Regions from separate parts of the Pseudomonas cerasi genome, predicted to be linked through region 2. Evidence: predicted binding sites of a transcription regulator. Region 2 holds the regulator's gene; each other region holds the start of a gene.
What was found. Region 2 encodes FliA, which starts transcription of late flagellar genes. Its sites were predicted from a motif close to CTAAAGTTTNNNNNNNNNNNGCCGNTAA; they were not measured.

Region 1: the regulator FliA is predicted to act here: its motif matches at 3,210-3,237, upstream of PI739_RS05955 (methyl-accepting chemotaxis protein).
Region 3: the regulator FliA is predicted to act here: its motif matches at 3,095-3,122, upstream of PI739_RS12660 (flagellar protein MotY).

Annotation. Positions count from the first base shown of each region.
Region 1 is NZ_JAQJVM010000001.1:1,382,008-1,389,321, forward strand. It holds gene PI739_RS05940 (3,5-dioxohexanoate:acetyl-CoA acetone transferase) at 1-432, shown strand, start outside; gene PI739_RS05945 (SMP-30/gluconolactonase/LRE family protein) at 480-1,358, shown strand; gene PI739_RS05950 (MFS transporter) at 1,442-2,764, shown strand; gene PI739_RS05955 (methyl-accepting chemotaxis protein) at 3,345-4,967, shown strand; gene PI739_RS05960 (hypothetical protein) at 5,095-5,454, opposite strand; gene PI739_RS05965 (immunity protein PIM1 family protein) at 5,634-6,011, shown strand; gene PI739_RS05970 (hypothetical protein) at 6,068-6,637, shown strand; gene PI739_RS05975 (DUF6891 domain-containing protein) at 6,720-7,283, shown strand; gene PI739_RS05980 (ArsR/SmtB family transcription factor) at 7,296-7,314, opposite strand, start outside.
Region 2 is NZ_JAQJVM010000002.1:240,604-247,917, reverse strand. It holds gene flhA (flagellar biosynthesis protein FlhA) at 1-463, shown strand, start outside; gene flhF (flagellar biosynthesis GTPase FlhF) at 475-1,803, shown strand; gene fleN (flagellar synthesis regulator FleN) at 1,919-2,752, shown strand; gene fliA (RNA polymerase sigma factor FliA) at 2,749-3,489, shown strand; gene PI739_RS10210 (chemotaxis response regulator CheY) at 3,746-4,120, shown strand; gene PI739_RS10205 (protein phosphatase CheZ) at 4,140-4,925, shown strand; gene PI739_RS10200 (chemotaxis protein CheA) at 4,959-7,235, shown strand; gene PI739_RS10195 (protein-glutamate methylesterase/protein-glutamine glutaminase) at 7,286-7,314, shown strand, end outside.
Region 3 is NZ_JAQJVM010000002.1:790,955-798,268, reverse strand. It holds gene grxD (Grx4 family monothiol glutaredoxin) at 1-86, shown strand, start outside; gene bfr (bacterioferritin) at 213-683, opposite strand; gene PI739_RS12675 (bacterioferritin-associated ferredoxin) at 884-1,102, opposite strand; gene rnt (ribonuclease T) at 1,311-1,988, opposite strand; gene pyrC (dihydroorotase) at 1,985-3,028, opposite strand; gene PI739_RS12660 (flagellar protein MotY) at 3,178-4,080, shown strand; gene PI739_RS12655 (argininosuccinate synthase) at 4,201-5,418, shown strand; gene PI739_RS12650 (hypothetical protein) at 5,774-6,301, opposite strand.

The DNA of each region.
Region 1 (7,314 bases), on a different contig from region 2:
TTTGAAATTGAATGCTACGACATCGGTCATCTGTATACCGCAGCGCACTTCCTGCAGCGCGGGTTGCTCAAGGCACCGATTTTCATACAGTCGGTATTCGGTTTGCGTGGCGGTATCGGCGGGCATCCTGAAGACCTGGCGCATATGCGCCGTACGGCTGATCGCCTGTTTGGCGATGCCTATCAGTGGTCGATCCTGGGGGCCGGTCGCAATCAGATTCCGCTGGGCACCATGGGCCTGTCGATGGGCAGCCATGTGCGGGTCGGTCTGGAGGATTCGTTGTGGGATGGACCGGGCAAACTGGCGGCGTCCAATGCCGATCAGGTCAAGCGTATCCGCACGGTGATCGAAGCGCTGGGCGGGCAGGTGGCAACGCCGGACCAAGCCCGTGAAATGCTAGATCTGAAGGGACAGGACAAGGTTAATTTCTAGTCGTCGCAAAATGTGTCATCTCAATAACAACAAGACAGAGGTGAAAAATGCGTATCGAAATCGTTGTCGACGTTAAGACCACGCTGGGCGAAGGCCCGGTCTGGGATGTCGAGCAACAGCGCCTGTACTGGATCGACAGCTTCGACGGCCGCGTTCTGCGCTGCACCAACGACGGGCGCGAACTGCGCGCCTGGGATGTCGGTCAGAAAATCGGCTCCATGGCCTTGCGCAAGCACGGCGATGCGGCGCTCGTGGCGTTGCAGACGGGTATCTACAACCTTGACTTGCCGAGCGGTGATCTCGAGCTGATCGTCGACCCCGAACCGGGGCTGCCGAACAATCGACTCAATGATGGCAAGGTCGATCGGCAGGGCCGGTTCATCGTGGGCTCGATGGACACGCAGGAGGATCAGGCCAGCGCCAAGCTGTATCGCCTCGATCCGGACCTGAGCCTGCACACTCTGGATGAAGACATCATCGTGTCGAACGGTCCTTGCTGGAGTCCGGGCGGGGAAACCTTTTATTTCGCCGACACCTGGTCAGGGGAGATCTGGACCTACGATTACGACAACGCCAGCGGCGCAGTCGCCGACAGACGTACGTTTGCAAAGGTCGACACCTCAGGCGGAGGGGCGGCGGATGGCTGCACCGTGGATGCCGAAGGCTGTCTGTGGCAAGCGCTGGTGTATGCCGGAAAACTGGTGCGCTACACCCCCGACGGGCAGGTGGATCGCATCATCGACATGCCGGTGAAAAAAGTGACCAGTCTGACTTTCGGCGGCCCGAATCTGGACACATTGTTTGTCACCTCCATGGCCAAGCCGCCATTGCCGCGCTTTCCGGAAGATGGCCAGCAACGCGGTGCCCTGTTCGCCATCACCGGACTGGGTGTGAAAGGCATCGCCGAGCGGCGCTTTGCCAGTTAACCCGTCGACAGACTGAACCTGAACGTTAAGGACGACTGGACCCTTTCTCGCAGGGGCGTGTGCGGCACGCCTGGAGATTTCCCATGCCAAATAACAAGAACGCATCGCTGGGCAAGATTCATCGTTTTTCGTGGGTGTCGTTGCTGGTCTGCTGGATGATCTGGATTCTGAATGCCTACGATCGCGAGATCGTCTTGCGTCTGGGCCCAACGATTTCCAAGCATTTCGACCTGTCTGCGGACCAGTGGGGGACGGTAGCTACGGTGGTCATGCTGGCGCTGGCCGTTCTCGATATACCCGGCTCCATCTGGAGTGATCGTTACGGCGGGGGCTGGAAACGGGCGCGCTTTCAGGTGCCGTTGGTACTGGGTTACACCGCGCTGTCGTTTTTGTCGGGCTTCAAGGCATTGAGTGGCAACCTCGCCAGTTTCATTGCCTTGCGGGTCGGGGTGAACCTGGGCGCTGGCTGGGGCGAACCGGTCGGCGTCAGCAACACTGCCGAGTGGTGGCCTGTTGAACGCCGTGGTTTTGCCTTGGGCGCGCACCATACCGGTTACCCCATCGGCGCGATGCTCAGCGGCATTGTCGCCAGTTTCGTGATCAGCACCTACGGTGAGGAAAACTGGCGTTATGTGTTCTTCTTCGCCTTCGTGGTTGCGTTGCCACTGATGATCTTCTGGGCACGCTACTCCACGGCCGAGCGCATTACTCAACTGTACGTGGACATCGCTGCCAAAGGCATGACCCCGCCGGACAGCACGCCGTCGACCAATGTAAAAGGCCAGGTCTGGAAGTCGGTAAAAGCGACGCTGAGTAACCGCAATATCGCCCTGACTGCCGGTAACACCCTGCTCACGCAGGTGGTGTACATGGGCGTCAATATTGTTCTGCCGGCCTATCTGTACAACATCCTCAACCTGTCGCTGGCCGAGTCGGCGGGGATGAGCGTGGTGTTCACGTTGACCGGCATTCTCGGGCAACTGATCTGGCCTTCGCTGTCGGACATCATCGGCCGGCGCATCACCTTGATCATCTGTGGCATATGGATGGCGCTCAGTGTCGGGGCCTTTTACTTCGCCAACACCATCCTGATCGTCATCGCCGTGCAGTTGCTTTTCGGCCTGGTCGCCAATGCCGTCTGGCCCATCTACTACGCAGTCGCTTCCGACTCTGCACAACCTTCGGCAACCTCTACAGCCAACGGGATCATCACCACGGCGATGTTCATCGGCGGCGGTATTGCCCCGGTGCTGATGGGGACGCTGATTTCCATGGGCGGCGGCTGGACCAGCCTCAGCGGTTATACCGTGTGCTTTTTCGTGATGGCCGGTTGCGCGTTGGGCGGGGCGTTTTTGCAACTGTTTTCACACCATCCGGAATTGCTGACAGCGCAGCGGAGCGTGTAAGGGTGAAAAGGAAGGTCACTTGGTTTTGATCTTCCAGAACGGGAAGTCACTCTGTAATGACGCGCTGTATCTGGACAGATGCGTCGGCTTACGGGGACCAGAAAGAGAACGTCAGTTCTCAACATCTGTCCCCGTATCAGCCAAAAAGTGCCACTTTCAAGAGCGTCAGCATGCGTTTGCCGGACCATACGGCCAATGGGAGTGGAAGAATAAAGTATTACTTTTTACTGGCATTACTTGTTGTGCAGCGACATCTCAGCTGTCGCGATCAGAACATGCCTTGACTATCAGAGGCAAAAAATTGACGTCATAAAAACTGGATCGTCAAGTTTTTTGAGTCGTACAGCGAATGAAATGCCAAGTCTAATAAAAATTTTTTAACCTTTAATATCAACAGGTTGGGTGGGATTAGAGCCTTTATTCAGGTTCGATGAAATGACGGTCTCTAAAGTTACTGAGCTGGCGGGCGACATGAGTAATATCTCAATGACATCAATCATAAAAGTTGGTTCAGCCTATTTTTACGAGCGATAACGCCCACCATGCAAGCCACGGAACGGCTATGTTCAGGATCGACATCATGTTCAGCAAACTCAGCATCTCGCAAAAGCTTTACTTCAGCTTTGCCGCGATCATCGTATTTATCGCCGTCCTTGTCGCGAGTGCTTACAGAGGCTTCGAGCAGGTCGAGGAAGCCACCAACAGCAATGTCCATACGTACCAGGTGCTGAGCGAAGCTCAACTTGCCCTTGAACAGCTGATCAATATCGAAACTGGCATGCGCGGCTTTGTCATTGCCTCGAAGGATGCGTTTCTGGAGCCATTGGTGGCGGGGGAAAAGCGCTTCACCGAAGAGCTCGATTCGCTCAAGCGCCTGACAGCCGACAATGCGGAGCAGCAGCGCCGCCTGGCTGCACTGGGTGAAACCCAGAAGCGCTGGCTTGACGAGGATATCAATCCGATCATCGCCCTGCGCCGCGATCTGACAGCACGCAATGCGGCTGATGATGAACTGGATGCACGCATCACCTCGGGGGCTGACAAAGCCAAAATGGACAGCATGCGCGCTCTGCTGGCTGAGATCAGCGGCACCGAGCAGAAGTTGCTGCTTCAACGCAGCCAGGAAATGGCGGATGCCAAGCGGCTCGCGATCATGATCCTGATGTGCGGTGGCCTGGCAGCTGCCGTTCTGGCGATGATACTGGCCGCGGCACTGGGACGCAGCACCACGGCGCGCCTGCAACTGGCCATTGATGCCGCAACAGCAATTGCCAATGGCAAGCTGGATACCGTGATCGACACCAGCAGTCACGATGAACTGCCGAAAGCTTTTGATCGTATGCAGAATCGTCTGCGCGAGATGATTCAACAGATCAGCCAGGCCGCCAATCAACTGGTCGTTGCCGTACAACAGATTTCCGGTGCGTCCGAGCAACTGTCCGGTGCGATCCAGGAGCAGTCGACGTCCGCCTCGGCGATGGCGGCCACGATCGAAGAGCTGACCGTCAGCATCCATCACGTTTCCGAAAACGCCGACGAGGCGCATGAACTCGCCAGCCGTTCGGGGCAGCAGTCGAAAGATGGTGCGCAGGTCATCGAAAACACCTTGTCCAGCATGAATGGCATCGCCCGGACCGTGCAGCTGTCTTCTACTCAGGTCGCAGGCCTGGGTCAGCACTCCGAGCACATTTCATCGATCGTCAGCGTGATTCAGGGCATTGCCGACCAGACCAACCTGTTGGCACTCAACGCGGCCATCGAAGCTGCTCGTGCCGGTGAACAGGGCCGTGGTTTCGCAGTGGTTGCCGATGAAGTGCGCCTGCTGGCGCAGAACACCGGCAAATCCACCAAGGAAATCGCCGGAATGATCGAGAAAATTCAGGCGGGCGTACGGGAGACCGTCGAAAGCATGCGCAGCGGCGTTCAGGAAGTGAACGAAGGCGTCGAAATGGCGGGCACCGCCGGTCAGGCGATCATCGAGATTCGCGACAGTTCGGGCAAGGTTCTGCAGGTGGTCGACCAGATATCCTTCGCACTGCGTGAGCAAACCGCAGCGAGCCAGGATGTCGCACGTAACGTCGAGCGCTCCGCGCAAATGGCTGAACAGAACAACATGTCGGTTCAGGAACTGCTCAAGACCAGCGGCGGCCTGAAGACCCTCGCCACCAGCCTGCAGACGGAAGTGGGCAAGTTTCGGCTTTAATGTCTGAGGACTGCTCGTAAACACGCTTAGGCTGCTGAAAACCCCGGGATTAGTCGATGGCTAATCCCGGTTTTTTTATGATTGCTCATAGTCGGTGTCCGCCGGGCCGTTATGCGGTGCTGCTTGCTCAGTAATACCCAAGCGTGCGCAAGGCATCGACCGCCCGCATGACGGGACCAAGCCGTGCTTGAATGTTCAGGTATTCTTCGGAAAAGCCCCAGGAACCATCCGGCTTTTTAACCAGGTATTGTGCTTCCCAGTCTCGACCCCGATGAAAAACGTCCGGAATGGCGCGTGCCAAGCTGGTCAGGTCTGCTTGATTAAAACCGGTTTCCAGCAGGATCCTAGTGCGACGCAGTGCATCTTCATAATGGGGCGTTTGTGCAAGTCCCATAAGTATTGAGAAGGGGACCAGGTTAGCAAGGCCGCGTTCGAGCTGCCGCAATTGCTGGATGCGTTCTGCTGTCGTGTAGAAATGTTGATTCATTTCTCTGCATGATGCTCGCGCTGGAAAGGCTGAAGAGTAGTGAGCCCTTTATCCGTTAGCCAGGTTTCGTAATGGGCTTGGTAAGCTACCCATCTGACAGCGAATAGGCTAGAGAACTATCTTATGAGTGATACACACCTGAGCCATGTTCCCTTTCTGGTTCTGCGGATGCTGGTCTTGTGAGTGCCGATAATCTGGACGGGTTATGGGAGCTGGTTCGCCCACCGTCATTCTTCCAAACGCTCTGTGCCTGTGAGGCTGACTGGGACCGAGTGCTTGATGCCAGGGATGATGAATTTTTTGATCAGTTATGGACCCTGCATCATGTCGCCTTGCAGGCAACACCTTTAGCTCGTGATATGACTGAGTCGATCAACCTGCTCAGAGAGCATGTATTCAAAGAGGTCTTATCAATCTCGCGAAATGCCGATCTTGCCGGCTATGTCTCCGATGACTTTGGCTTGATCGCTCATCACCTGGCGATCCAGGCCCCCCCATCATGGGTGACCGGATTACTTGACCTATACGTTCGTGGCAATTTCCCCCATCAGCCCTGAGACGCCCTGAGCCCTCAATTATTCATCGCTGATCAATACGTACATCGGATAGCCCTATGAAAAATCAGGCAAATATAGAGACATTCACTGCTGGGGCGGTCATCTTTGATCCGGCTGTGTTGTGCCGGTTTGCCGCAGCGTACTGCCCGGAAGTTGGCGATCTGTTTGCGTTTTTCATCGAAGAGAGTGAAGTGGGGCGGCTGGCCGTACAAGCTGGTGTGGTCTTGCCGATGTATGAAATTCCTGAAGCGCACTATCTGTTTCGCTTGAGTGAAAAGAGCGACGATTTGCCAATCGAGCTTCCCAGAGCGGTTATTCAGCACAACGGTATTCCATTGAGAATCGAATCGGGTGTGTTGGTGGTTGCAGATCTGTATGCGCTGATGGACTGGGATCCTGCATTCTTCCTGAATTTCAAAGATCAGCGTGCTCTTGGGCTCGGCAACGCCGACTACCTTGAAGTCTCATCAGGACTTTATTCAATGGGCGTCACAGGCTTGGTGGAAGCGAATGGCGATTGCACCTGCTTGGTTTATGAACTGTCTCTCGACTCCGTCGAAACTTTGCCTGTCTTGCATGAGTCAGCATGTTTTGGTGAGTGGGATTTCGCCATAAAACATAGTTAGTGGCTGCAACCGGCAACCGCGCGATGATCCGGCCTGACCGTCCCCACGCTGTCCGCTTGAATTTCACAAGGAAGACACGCCGATGAACGAAAGTGAACAGTATGTTACTGACAGCATCAAAATCTGGGTCTGGTCCGGGTTTTACAGTGCGCAAGAGATGGATGAGATGATCGAAGACATCATTGACGACGATTGCGACGTCGCGGTGCTGAAAGCCTTTATTGCGCAGGAGCTGAAGCAAAAGCTCGAAGCCGAACGCCTCTGGCCGAAGATCACCGATTGTGATCGACTGGACGTTGTTTTTTACCATCTGCATGAAGCGGGGATCTGTGCGCTGTCCAACGCGGGTTACACGATGTCGGATGGATACTCGGAGGTTGCCCAGGCTGATCATGACGCGCCAGACGGTCATTATCATGGCTACTGTTTCTATCACGGGCAAGATGTCGAGCGTGTGGTTGAAGGCGGCGAGCTGATGATCGCTTTCGGTTCGCTAGATGATGATCCCTTGAAAGGCGTCGGCGTTGGTCAAAAGGTGTGCGGAGCGTTGAGAACTGCCGGCTTTCAGGTGATCTGGAATGAAACGGACGAGCAGCGCATCGAAATTCATGCAATGAAATGGCAGCGCAGGCTGTCTCAGGGCTGATGCCTTGTCACATCAATGCTGAGCCAGAATA
Region 2 (7,314 bases):
ACACGTACCTGTGCGGGACATTCGCAGCATTGCAGAGGCTATCGCCAACAACGCCGGGAAGAGTCAAGATACCGCCGCTTTGGTGGCCGCAGTGCGAGTGGGTCTGAGCCGCGCAATCGTCCAAAGCATTGTAGGCGTTGAGCCGGAGCTGCCTGTTATCACTCTGGAACCAAGGTTGGAACAGATATTGCTCAATAGTTTGCAGAAGGCTGGTCAGGGTCAGGAAGAAGGCGTTCTTCTTGAGCCAAGCATGGCTGAGAAGCTCCAGCGTTCGTTGATTGAGGCCGCCCAGCGTCAGGAGATGCAAGGGTTGCCGGTAATTCTTCTGGTAGCAGGGCCTGTCCGGGCGATGCTGTCACGATTTGGACGATTGGCTGTACCGAACATGCATGTTCTGGCGTATCAGGAAATTCCGGACAACAAGCAAGTAACCATCGTAGCGACTGTCGGGCCAAACGGCTGAGGTAGTGAGTCATGCAAGTTAAGCGATTTTTCGCCGCCGATATGCGTCAAGCCATGAAGCTGGTTCGCGATGAGCTGGGCGCTGAAGCGGCCATCATCGGTAACCGGCGCATTGCTGGTGGCGTAGAGCTGACTGCTGCTCTGGATTACAAGCTGTCCGCCCTGGCACCGCGTGTGCCGAACATGGAGCTGGAAGACGAGCTGCGCAAGACTCAGTCGCGCATCGTCTCCGCCCAGGCCGAATTGAACAACCGCAGCGACAGCGACGCATCGGTCAACCTGCAGCTGTTTTCCGGCAAGCCGGTCAACCCTGCCGATACGCACATCGAACCGACGCTCGAAGAGCCGCCGCGCCCATTCGCGTACGCACCGCCACAGGCCGCCGAGCCTGCCGTTGGCCAGCGCGCCTATGACTCGATGCGCTCCGAATTGAACGGCCTGCGCGAGCTGCTGGAAGTCCAGCTCGGCTCGCTGGCCTGGAACCAGTTGCAGGGCAGTCGTCCGCAGCAGGCCAATCTGTGGCGTCGCCTGCAACGTGTCGGCTTGTCCGGCCCGCTGTCACGCGATCTGCTGTCGATGATCCCGGAGATCGACGAGCCTCGTCAGGCCTGGCGCATGCTGCTGGCTCATCTGGCACGCATGATCGCCGTGCCGGAAGTCGAGCCGCTCGAGGAGGGCGGCGTGATTGCAATGGTCGGTCCTGCCGGCATGGGCAAGACCACCACCCTGGCCAAACTGGCAGCACGTTACGTGTTGAAGTACGGCCCGCAGAATATCGCACTGGTCAGCATGGACAGTTTCCGTATCGGCGCGCAGGAGCAGCTCAAGACCCTTGGGCGCATCCTCAACGTGCCGGTCACCCATGTCGATCCTGGCCAGTCTCTGGTTCAGGCGCTGGAACCGCTGCTGCGCAAGCGCGTGGTGCTGATTGACACCGCCGGGCTGCAGGCCAGTGATCCTGCGCTGCGCATGCAGCTGGAAAGCCTCGCGGGTCGCGGCATCAAGTCGCGCAACTATCTGGTGCTGGCAACCACCAGCCAGAAGCAGGTGCTGACAGCCGCGTATCACAGTTACAAGCGTTGTGGCCTGGCCGGATGCATTCTGACCAAGCTTGATGAAACAGCCAGCCTCGGCGAAGTCCTGAGCCTGGCGATCAGTCACGAATTACCTGTGGCCTATCTCACGGACGGACCACGCATTCCTGATGACCTGCATATTCCGCGTCGTCATCAGCTGGTAAGCCGCGCGGTGAGTGTGCAGATGCAGGATGAGCCTAGCGAGGAAGCAATGGCTGATATGTTTGCTGACCTCTATCACACCCCTGGCAAGAGAGTGGGTTAAGTGATGGATATTATTGGAATGTCCCTGCGTCAACGGTCTGCCATGCAGTGTTCATACGCGAACGTGCAGCCCTCGATGTGGTTTCGGTCTACGCAAGACAAGGTAAAGAAATAACATGGGCAGCATGCATCCCGTACAGGTTATCGCGGTGACCGGTGGCAAAGGTGGCGTCGGTAAGACTAACGTGTCAGTGAACCTTTCACTGGCCCTTGCCGAGCTTGGCCGTCGCGTCATGCTGCTGGACGCCGATCTGGGTCTGGCCAATGTCGACGTGCTGCTCGGGTTGACGCCCAAGCGCACGCTTGCCGATGTCATCGAGGGGCGTTGTGAGTTACGCGACGTGCTGTTGCAGGGGCCGGGCGGGGTTCGAATCGTACCCGCTGCTTCCGGCACCCAGAGCATGGTGCATCTGTCGCCCGCCCAGCATGCCGGCCTGATCCAGGCGTTCAGCGAGATTGGTGACAACCTCGATGTGCTGGTGATCGACACGGCTGCCGGTATCGGCGAGTCGGTGGTCAGCTTCGTGCGCGCCGCTCAGGAAGTGCTGCTGGTGGTGTGCGACGAGCCCACGTCGATCACCGATGCCTACGCCCTGATCAAACTGCTTAACCGCGATTACGGCATGAACCGCTTCCGGGTGCTGGCCAACATGGCACAGAGCCCGCAGGAAGGGCGCAACCTGTTCGCCAAGCTGACCAAAGTGACGGATCGTTTTCTCGATGTTGCGCTGCAGTATGTAGGTGCCGTGCCGTACGACGAGTGCGTACGCAAGGCGGTACAGAAACAGCGCGCCGTCTACGAAGCATTCCCGCGTTCCAAATGTGCACTGGCCTTCAAGGCCATTGCCCAGAAGGTTGATACCTGGCCGTTGCCAGCCAACCCGCGGGGTCATCTCGAGTTCTTCGTTGAGCGACTCGTTCACCAGACCAGTGCAGGGCCTGTGCAATGACTGCGAGCGGCTACCAGATGTACAGCAAGGCTTCCCGTAATTCACAATACGAGTTGATCGAGCGCTATGCGCCACTGGTCAAACGTATCGCTTATCATCTGCTGGCGCGCTTGCCGGCCAGTGTGCAGGTCGAGGATCTGATCCAGGCCGGCATGATCGGCCTGCTTGAAGTCTCCACCAAGTATGATTCCACCAAGGGTGCGAGTTTCGAGACCTATGCCGGCATTCGCATCCGGGGTGCGATGCTCGATGAGGTGCGTAAGGGGGACTGGGCGCCACGCTCGGTACACCGTAATACGCGTATGGTCAGTGACGCAATTCGGGCAATTGAAGCTAAAACCGGCCGTGACGCTAAAGATCACGAGGTTGCGGCCGAACTCCAGTTGAGTCTCGATGATTACTACGGGATTTTGAATGACACCTTGGGCAGCCGCCTCTTCAGTTTCGACGACCTGCTGCAGGACGGCGATCATGAAGGGCTGCACGAGGATGGCGCAAGCGGATCGCTTGAGCCGTCGCGCGACCTGGAAGACGAGCGCTTCCAGGCTGCGTTGGCCGATGCAATTGCCAATCTGCCAGAGCGCGAGCGTCTGGTGTTGGCGCTGTACTACGACGAAGAGCTGAACCTCAAGGAAATCGGAGAGGTTCTCGGGGTCAGCGAATCGCGGGTCAGTCAGTTACACAGCCAGTGCGCAGCTCGTTTGCGAGGGCGTTTGGGGGAGTGGCGAGCGCGTTGACAGGCAATGTGCGGTCTATGGCCGCGCGTTGACTGCAAGCCGGCTGTGCAGAGCGTTACGTGGTAACGGGGTGGACCCGTCAGAAGCCTGTCAGGTATTGCCTCGATGGGCTTGTTTCTCAGGTCCTTGCCTGTTGTTGTGCCAAGCCCGTCGTCGTTTCGTACAGCCGGGGGTGTGCTGTGCCAGTATTGAGTGAACAGCGTGTTCAGGTGCTGAATGCGTTAAAGACTGCTTGGAGGTCGAATTGGACAAGAACATGAAAATCCTCATCGTTGATGACTTCTCAACGATGCGGCGGATCATCAAGAACCTTTTGCGTGATCTGGGGTTTACCAACACATCGGAAGCGGACGATGGTCTGACCGCATTGCCGATGCTGCAGAGCGGTGCCTTTGACTTTCTGGTGACGGACTGGAACATGCCTGGCATGTCCGGTATCGATCTGCTGCGCGAAGTCCGCAAGGACGAACGCCTCAAGAGCCTTCCCGTGCTGATGGTCACTGCCGAAGCCAAGCGTGAGCAGATCATTGAAGCTGCCCAGGCTGGGGTGAACGGTTATGTAGTCAAGCCATTCACTGCCCAAGCCCTGAAAGACAAGATCGACAAGATCTTTGAACGCGTCAATAGCTGATGCAAGCCGCGAGGGCGCTATGGATAACAATGATTCGATGGCCGACTTTGAGTCGACCTTAAAAAGACACGCGCAGGAACTTGTCACCAGCCTTGAAAAGGGTCGTTTCGGTGACGCTGTGCAACTGATCCACGAACTCAACCAGACACGCGACCGCGGCCTTTATCAGGAAGTGGGCAAGCTGACTCGTGAGCTGCACAGTGCAATCGTAAACTTTCACATCGATCCGCACATGCCTCAAGCCGAGGAAGTGTCGCAGATCACGGATGCTACCGAACGCCTGTCGTATGTGGTGAGGCTGACCGAGAATGCGGCCAACCGCACCATGGACCTGGTGGAAGAGAGTACGCCGGTCATGAACGGCCTGAGTTCCGACGCCAAGGCGTTGAGCGATGACTGGGGACGTTTCATGCGCCGCGAAATCGGTGCCGAAGAGTTCCGCGAGCTGGCCAAGCGGGTCGATGGTTTTCTGACGCGTACCGAGAAGGAAACCCATCAGGTTTCCGCGCATCTCAACGACATTCTGCTCGCCCAGGATTACCAGGACCTTACCGGTCAGGTCATCAAGCGTGTGACGCAACTGGTGACCGAAGTCGAGAGCAATCTGCTCAAACTGGTGCTCATGGCCAGTCATGTCGATCGCTTCGCAGGCATCGAACATGACGAACAATCCATCCTCGATGAAAAAGATCCTAAAAAACATCTCACTCAGGGTGAAGGTCCGCAGATTCATGCCGATAAACGTGAAGACGTCGTATCCGGACAGGATGATGTAGACGATCTGCTATCGAGCCTCGGCTTCTAAGATCTGTAGACGGTTAATTTTAGGGAGCACCCCATGAGCTTCGGCGCCGATGAAGAAATCCTTCAGGATTTTCTGGTAGAGGCCGGCGAAATTCTGGAGCAGTTGTCAGAGCAATTGGTCGAGCTGGAAAGCCGACCGGATGATGCTGATCTGCTCAATGCAATTTTTCGCGGTTTTCACACTGTAAAAGGGGGCGCCGGCTTCCTCCAGCTCCATGAGCTGGTGGAGTGCTGCCACATCGCCGAAAACGTGTTCGACATCCTGCGCAAGGGTGAGCGTCGCGTTGATTCCGAACTGATGGACGTGGTCCTGGAAGCACTGGACACCGTCAACAGCATGTTCGGTCAGGTACGTGAACGGACTGACGTAACTCCGGCGACGCCAGAACTGCTGGCCGCGCTGTCGCGTCTGGCCGAGCCACAATCCGCCGACGAGGCCGCGGCTCCCGAGCCAGAGCCCGAGCCGGTGGTCGAAGTCCAGGCTGCTGCGGTTGCAGAGCCAGCGGCTGGCGACGAGATTACCGATGATGAATTCGAGCAACTGCTCGATTCGCTGCACGGCTCCAGCCCGGTGTCTGCAGCGCCTGCACAGGCGCCAGCAGCAGCGGCTGCGCCGGCGGGTGACGAAATCACCGATCAGGAATTTGAATCCCTGCTTGATCAGTTGCATGGCAAGGGCAAATTTGCGGCCGATGCTGCAACCGCTCCGGCCCCTGCACCTGTGGCGCAGGGCAGTGCAGCGCCTGCCGGTGACGAAATCACCGACGACGAATTCGAAGCGTTGCTCGATCAACTGCACGGCAAAGGTTCGTTTGACGCCGCGGTAGCGACGCCAGCAGCTGCTGCACCCGTAGCCGTTGCTGCCAAGGCGCCCGCTGCTGCGGCCGCGTCGGACGAAATCACCGATCACGAATTTGAAAACCTGCTCGACGAATTGCACGGCAAGGGCAAGTTCGAGCCTGAGGCGATTGTTGCCAAGGCATCTGCTCCGGCAGCCGCAGCGGCTGCTCCGCCACCGCCGCCACCTGCTGCCAAGCCTGCTCCGGCGCCTGCTGCGAAAGCAGAGCCGGCCAAACCTGCTTCGGCGCCAGCCCCTGCGCGCGCTCCTGCACCCAGCGGCGAAAAGCCGGTGGCGACAGAAGCCGAAACCACGGTTCGTGTCGATACCGCCCGACTGGACGAGATCATGAACATGGTCGGCGAGCTGGTGCTGGTGCGTAACCGCCTGGTACGCCTGGGTCTCAACAGCGGCGATGAAGCCATGTCCAAGGCGGTTTCCAACCTGGATGTGGTCACCGCCGATCTGCAGACTGCGGTGATGAAAACCCGCATGCAGCCGATCAAGAAAGTCTTCGGTCGCTTCCCGCGTCTGGTTCGCGACCTGGCTCGCCAGCTCAAGAAAGAGATCAACCTGGAGCTGGTCGGTGAAGAGACCGACCTCGACAAGAACCTCGTAGAGGCGCTCGCCGATCCGCTGGTCCACTTGGTGCGCAACGCTGTCGACCACGGTATCGAAACGCCGGAAGAGCGCGAAGCCACGGGCAAGTCCCGCGGCGGTCGTGTGATCCTTTCGGCGGAGCAGGAAGGCGACCATATCCTGCTGTCGATCTCCGATGACGGTAAGGGCATGGACCCTAACGTCCTGCGCTCCATTGCTGTGAAACGCGGCGTCATGGACAAGGATGCAGCCGATCGGTTGAGTGACACCGATTGCTACAACCTGATCTTCGCGCCGGGCTTCTCGACCAAGACCGAGATTTCCGATGTGTCGGGTCGCGGTGTGGGCATGGACGTGGTCAAGACCAAGATCTCCCAGCTCAATGGCTCGATTAATATCTATTCGACCAAGGGCCAGGGTTCGAAGATCGTCATCAAGGTGCCGTTGACCCTGGCGATCATGCCGACCCTGATGGTGATGCTGGGCAACCAGGCCTTCGCTTTCCCGCTGGTCAACGTCAACGAAATCTTCCACCTGAACCTGTCGACTACCAACGTGGTTGATGGCCAGGAAGTGGTGATCGTACGTGACAAGGCCTTGCCGCTGTTCTACCTCAAGCGCTGGCTGGTCAGTTCTGCGGCTCATGAGGAACAGCACGAAGGGCACGTAGTGATCCTGACGGTCGGCACTCAGCGCATCGGTTTTGTCGTCGATCAGCTGGTCGGTCAGGAAGAAGTGGTCATCAAACCGCTGGGCAAGATGCTGCAAGGTACGCCGGGCATGTCGGGCGCCACCATCACCGGTGACGGTCGCATTGCCCTGATTCTCGATGTACCGAGCATGCTCAAGCGTTACGCCGCACGGCGTATCTGAACCCGGGGTTGCGGGCAGCCTGGCTGCCTGCGACACCTATTGGAGTGTTTATGGCAGTCAAGGTCCTGGTGGTGGATGA
Region 3 (7,314 bases), 550 kb from region 2:
GTGGTAGCGACATCATTACCGAGATGATGGCTGACGGTTCGTTGCAGACGCTGGTCAAGGAAGCATCCGCCGCCAAGGCCGAGTAAAGCCTCGCGCAGAGCGTCGCACGATAGTCGCGATTATCGCTTCGTACGTTCCAGCCTGGTTTTACGCACAAGAAAAAGCCCGCTCTCGATTGAGGCGGGCTTTTTCATTGCGGCGCTATGGGGGAATCAGTCACCCATCTGCGACTGCAGGTAGTTCTCGATACCGACTTTTACGATCAGACCCAGCTGAGTCTCCAGCCAGTCGATTTGCTCTTCCTTGGGCTCAAGGATGTCTTCCAGCAGCTCACGGCTGCCGAAGTCACCGACGGTCTCGAAGTGAGCGATCGCGGCTTTCAGATCGGCCAGACCTTTTTGCTCGATCTTCAGGTCGCACTCCAGCATTTCCTTGGTGTGCTCACCGATGAGGATCTTGCCCAGGTCCTGCAGGTTTGGCAGCCCTTCCAGAAACAGCGTGCGCTTGATCAGCTTGTCAGCGTACTTCATCGCATGGATGGACTCTTTATATTCGTGGCCACCCAGCTTTTTCAGACCCCAGTCTTCGTACATGCGCGCATGCAGGAAATACTGATTGATAGCGACCAGCTCGTTCCCGAGGATCTTGTTGAGATGCTGGATGACGGTAATGTCGCCTTTCATGTTCGAGGTCCTGCCGGTGGCTTGTGTATATAAGTGCCGAGTGTGAGCTGAGCTTAAACGCCTGTCAAACCTAAGTTGTTGAATAATAAGTGAAATTAAATAGGAATAAGAATGTTTGAGTTCCGCATCTTGACGCTAAGCGCTTGAATTACAGGCATAAAAAAACCGGACGCGGTGTCCGGTTCTTTAAAAGAGGGGATTCAAGCAGCTGAAAATTTTGCTGGATAGGCCAGCAAGGCATGGCTGGTTTGCAGCTCGGTCAGCGTATCACGCACCACTTCCTTTGCCAGGCAGGCGCATTTTCCACATTTACTCGCAACGCCCAGTGTTTCACGGACTTCACGATAACTGCAGCAGCCTTCCAGAATTGCATCCCGGATTTGACCGTCGGTGACACCTTGGCAGAGGCAAACATACATAAGCTATGGACCGTCGCTGGTTTATTGCTTGGTGCCGAGGAGCTTAATGTTAATGAGAATGCTTGTCAAAACTGTTTTGGGTTGTATTCAGGTCGAGCGATGAGCGGTTGTTTTCGCAGGAATCGCATTACCGGTCGGCCTCGGGATGGTCGAGTTCCGGACATGAAAAAACCGGCACAAGGCCGGTCCATTCACAGACGTGACGACCTCAGTCGTCGAAATCTTCCCAGCCGCCCATTTCTTTCCAGCGATTGACGATGCCGCAGAACAGCTCGGCCGTCTTCTCGGTGTCGTAACGGGCCGAGTGCGCCTCGCGTCCGTCGAAGTCGATGCCGGCAGCCTGACAGGCCTTTGCCAGCACAGTCTGACCATAGGCCAGGCCGGCGAGGGTGGCGGTGTCGAAGCTGGAGAACGGGTGAAACGGGTTGCGCTTCATGTCCATCCGCGCAACCGCGGCATTGACGAAGCCGAGGTCGAAGCTGGCGTTGTGGCCTACCAGCACCGCACGTTTACAGCCATTGGCCTTGAGGGCCTTGCGCACGCCGCGGAAGATGTCGTTCATCGCGGTTTCTTCGCTGACAGCCATGCGCAGCGGGTGATCGAGCTTGATGCCGGTGAATTCCAGCGCCGCCGCTTCGATGTTGGCACCCTCGAACGGTTCTACGCGGAAGAAATAGGTGTGTTCCGGGAACACGAAGCCTTTTTCATCCATGCCGATCGTCACCGCAGCGATTTCCAGCAAGGCATCGGTGGCTGAATTGAAACCGCCGGTTTCTACGTCGACGACCACGGGCAGGTAGCCGCGAAAGCGCGCCGCCATCGGGTGACGGGAACCGCCGCCACCGCCGTGGCCTTCGTGTTCGTCGTCAAAATGATCTTCACTCACGCGTGTTCCTCCAGACGCCAGCGCAGCTTTTCACCAGCGCGCAGCGGGATAACAGTCAACTCGCCAAACGGCAGGCTGGCAGGGGCGGTCCACTCGTCACGCACCAGCGTGATGGTGTCCTGATTGGCGGGCAAGCCGTAGAACGCCGGACCGTGGAGGCTGGCGAAGCCTTCCAGCTTGTCCAGAGCGTTACGCTGCCCGAAAGCTTCGGCATACAACTCGATGGCTGCGTAGGCGGTGTAGCACCCGGCGCAACCGCAGGCGTTTTCCTTGGCATGCTGGGCGTGCGGCGCCGAGTCGGTGCCCAGGAAGAACTTGCCGCTGCCGCTGGTGGCCGCGTCGAGCAGGGCCGTCTGATGCGTATTGCGCTTGAGGATCGGCAGGCAATAAAAGTGCGGACGAATCCCGCCGACCAGCATGTGGTTGCGGTTGTACAGCAGGTGATGCGCGGTGATGGTCGCCGCGACATTGGCTGAAGCCTCATTGACGAACTGCACCGCTTCACCGGTGGTGATGTGTTCGAACACCACTTTGAGGGTCGGGAAGCGCTCGACTACACGACGCAGGTGCTCATCGATGAAGACCTTCTCGCGATCGAACACGTCGATTTCGCCACGTGTCACTTCCCCGTGCACCAGCAGCAGCATGCCGACTTCGGCCATGGCTTCGAGAGCAGGAAAGATCTTGTCGATACTGGTGACACCGGAATCGGAGTTGGTGGTCGCGCCAGCCGGATACAGCTTGGCCGCATACACGAAACCACTGGCCTTGGCGGTGCGGATGTCGTCGGGCGTGGTCTGGTCGGTGAGGTACAGCACCATCAACGGCTCGAAGCGGCTGCTGGCCGGGCGTGCAGCCAGAATGCGCTGGCGATAGGCATCGGCTTGCTGCGCATTGCGCACCGGAGGCACGAGGTTGGGCATGATGATTGCGCGGCCAAAAGTTCGCGCTACGTCAGCAACGGTATGAGGCAAGACAGCTCCGTCACGGAGGTGAATATGCCAGTCGTCGGGACGCAGGAGGGTCAGGCGGTCAGACATTGGGGATTCCAGGCGGGTCAAACTCGCTGGGAATGCTACCGGAAAAGACTCTCTCAGGCATCCGCTATCAAGTTTTGCATGAAGTTACCGATAGCTCCCTTGTCAGTCGGTAATTTTCTGTTTCGCGTTCATTTCCAGTGGAGCCTCCCGTGCGCCAGCGATATTTAGCCCTGCTCAGCCTGTTTGCCAGCCTCCCGGCGATGGCTATCAGTTTCCAGACGCGTCTGGAGAGCATCGAGTGGAAGGTCGAAGGCGATCAGTTCGAGTGCCGTCTGACTCAACCGATCACCGACTTCGGTGCCGGTGAGTTCGTGCGCCGCGCGGGCGAGCAGGCGACGTTTCGCCTCAAGGCTTCGTACAACATGCTCGGTAACGGCTCCGCGACATTGCTGGCCGCTGCGGCACCGTGGCAACCGGGTCGCGGCGATATCAACCTGGGATCGGTGCGCGTCAGCAATGGCGACATTCCCTTCAATACCTCCCAAGCCCAGGCCGGACGTCTGATCAGCGGTCTGATGGACGGTCGCAGTCCGCTCATTCGCCACTACACGCGAGACGGCGGCCAGATGGAGGTGCGTCTGCTGCCGGTCAAGTTCAGCAAGGCATTCAGCGATTACCAGGCATGCACTGCCAAGCTGTTGCCGATGAACTTCGATCAGATCAAACAGGCCGAAGTGGGTTTCCCGGGCGGCGGTATCGAGCTGGATGCGCGTGCCAAAGCGCGTCTGGACAACATGGTGGCTTATTTGAAGGCCGACCCGACAGTGAATCGTATCGAACTGGACGGCCATTCGGATAACAGCGGCAATCGCCTCACCAACCGTGACCTGTCCCGCCGTCGCGCGCTGGCGGTCATGGATTATTTCAAGGCTCAAGGCATACCCGAGCAGCAAATCACCCTGCGCTTTCATGGCGAGCGCTACCCGCTGGCGCCCAACACCAATGAAGCCAATCGTGCGCGCAACCGTCGGGTGAACGTGCACCTTGAGCGCGTCGCGCCCGATGAGCGCCCGGTGCCGGTTGCGTCTGCCAGCGCAGCACACACTTCTTAAGACCTGTAAAAGGCTCCTGCCAGACGTCGCCTTGTCGTCACAAGCTGTCGCGCCCCTGTAAATTTGCCGGTTTGAACGGTAGAATCAGCGGTTTTCCGTACAACCCGGTGGAGTGATGGCATGGCGGACGTAAACAAGGTAGTTCTCGCGTATTCCGGTGGCCTGGATACTTCGGTAATCCTCAAGTGGCTGCAAGATACGTACAACTGCGAAGTGGTGACCTTTACCGCTGACCTGGGTCAGGGTGAAGAAGTCGAGCCGGCACGCGCCAAGGCGCAGGCCATGGGCGTGAAAGAAATCTACATCGATGACCTGCGCGAAGAGTTCGTGCGTGATTTCGTCTTCCCGATGTTCCGTGCCAACACCGTCTATGAAGGCGAGTACCTGCTGGGTACCTCCATCGCCCGTCCGTTGATCGCCAAGCGTCTGATCGAGATCGCCAACGAAACCGGCGCTGACGCCATTTCCCACGGCGCAACCGGCAAGGGTAACGATCAGGTGCGTTTCGAGCTGGGTGCCTACGCACTCAAGCCAGGCGTGAAGGTCATTGCTCCATGGCGCGAATGGGATCTGCTGTCGCGTGAAAAACTGATGGACTACGCCGAGAAGCACAACATTCCCATCGAGCGTCACGGCAAGAAGAAATCCCCGTACTCCATGGATGCCAACCTGCTGCACATTTCTTATGAAGGCGGCGTGCTGGAAGATACCTGGACCGAGCACGAAGAAGACATGTGGCGCTGGACCAAGTCCCCTGAGGACGCGCCAAACGTTGCGACCTACCTTGAGCTGACCTATCGCAATGGTGACATCGTTGCGCTGGATGGCGTCGAAATGACCCCGGCCACTGTGCTGGCGACCCTGAACCGCATCGGTGGCGAAAACGGTATCGGCCGTCTGGATATCGTTGAGAACCGTTATGTGGGCATGAAGTCCCGTGGCTGCTACGAGACGCCTGGTGGCACCATCATGCTGCGTGCTCACCGCGCCATCGAATCCATTACCCTGGACCGCGAAGTCGCCCACCTCAAGGACGAGCTCATGGCCAAATACGCCAGCCTGATCTACACAGGCTACTGGTGGAGCCCTGAGCGTCTGATGCTGCAGCAGATGATCGACGCGTCTCAGGTTCACGTGAACGGCGTTGTACGTCTGAAATTGTACAAGGGCAATGTGATCGTCACCGGTCGCAAGTCGGATGATTCGCTGTTCGACGCCAACATTGCCACGTTTGAAGATGACGCAGGCGCCTACGATCAGGCCGATGCAGCGGGCTTCATCAAGCTCAACGCACTGCGCATGCGGATTGCAGCCAACAAGGGCCGCAAGCTGTTCTGATACCGCAAGTTGTTCGACACGTGCAGCCCGTACAGGGCTGCACTTCAAATACTATCGAAAGGGGCATTCCTTCCGGACGTCATGTAAAAAGACGTTGAGCCAGTGAAACCGGTGGTTGATATACAGGGTACATGTACTATGCAAGATAGCAGCGTGTAGCCGACTGCAGAAATATCATGTGTCACGGGTATTCAGTCGTTGAATATCTTCTTACCGTTAGCGTCGAAAAAGTGCTTATTTGTTTTAGTGTTTTCCTACAACAGTTGTAGACGTTCAGGGCAGGGAATAACAGAGTTTTCCATCGGCTCCCTGAAAGGTATCGCACGCTGTCTCTTTTTTGCCTCGTTATTCAGCGTCAGTCGCTCTCCCGTCGCTGGCTGAACTCAAACCGGTACGCCTTGCCGATGCCGAGTACCTGGCGAAGGCTCAGATCGAGTATCCCGGCAATCTCGGACGCGGTGTAGCCCAATGCCGAGTAATGCATGGCGTGACCTGCAACGACGTCATCGATGTCCGTAACGTCATTAAGGGCCTCCCTGCGGGGGGTAAGCAAGGGCTGGCTGAGGTTAACGGTCACGCCATTTTCTGTCGCCAGGCGGCGCACATCCCTTTTACTCATTCGCAATGAATACTGTAACGCGGTAAAACCGGCACCCTTGGCCGCCAGGTATTTCAGTTGCTGCACTTTGCCCGCGTGTTCAAGTCCGTGTTCTACGGCAGGTTGTGTACGAGTGGATGAGGGGGCGGCTAATCCTGCGGCCTCTCCTTCGGGTATGACGGCTATGACGCCACCGCTGGCAACAAAGGCTTCCACTGCGGTGATGAGATCAGAGGCGGTGGGGGTGGAGGAGGGTGGCCGCGTACGAGCGTATTTAGTGTTCATGGTACATCCCTTTTTGAACATGGTTATACACAGGGCCCATTCAAAAGAGTTGCCAGGCGCCCCGAGAGTTTTCAGAAGGCAGCGATGCCGGATTGGTGATATACCCAGTGCCGGAATTAATCCGACCGCGCGATACATGGAGCCTGCTTAAACACATCGCATAGGCACGTGCGCAAGTACAGTGCGCAGCAACAGGGTTTCTTATAGTGGCGCGTGTTCAAGGGCAGTAAGTAATAAAGTTGCTGTTAAAAAAGTAACGACTGGTAATAAATTTTGCAAGGGAAAAATGGCAAGTTATAAGAATTGACCGAGCGGTTTTTATAATGTCTTACGAGTTGTAATGTCGCGTCTGCTAATCGTGTAGTCCGTTTCCTATTCGAAAGAATACGTCTGGCTTTGAAATGAAAAATGGTATTTGCTACGTGTCGAAAGAGCTACTTATGGTCTTGAATGATGTAGGGTTATGCTAGGGTGTATGTAAGATTTTGCGACAGTAAGAGAATGGAGCTTGTTGAGTAGAGGCATGTCAATGAGCAGTTCATAGAGGTATGGCACGTTGATGCTATGTATTTGTTTGTAGGATTTTTCTTGCTGTTTTGTGAGGATTCTCCTTAAATAAATATTTGTACGAAATTTTGTAAATAATGTGTAATTTTTAAACCTTATTTACGTATTTAGTGTGTGGGGTGTGTCCAATGGTCTTCGATCATAGGTGTGCAGGTTAGGGCATCCGCATGCAGAAACTTTTCAGTCACCCTGCTAAGGGGCGTTATGGGCAGATGTCGCCTTCCACGCCGCAGATCGTTAGCAATAGGCTTTAACAGCAGATGTGCTCAATCGGGAACGCAGGGAACGACCTGTTTTTTAAATGATTCAGCTAAAGGGAATTGGTTTTAAATTGCTGGCGATAAGCCATGTGTCGGGTCGATTTGTGACGCTGATGCAGGAATGCTCTGGCGATACTGTTAACAGGTGCAACAGGGCCGCATTTTGAATGTAAGAGTTCGGCGATC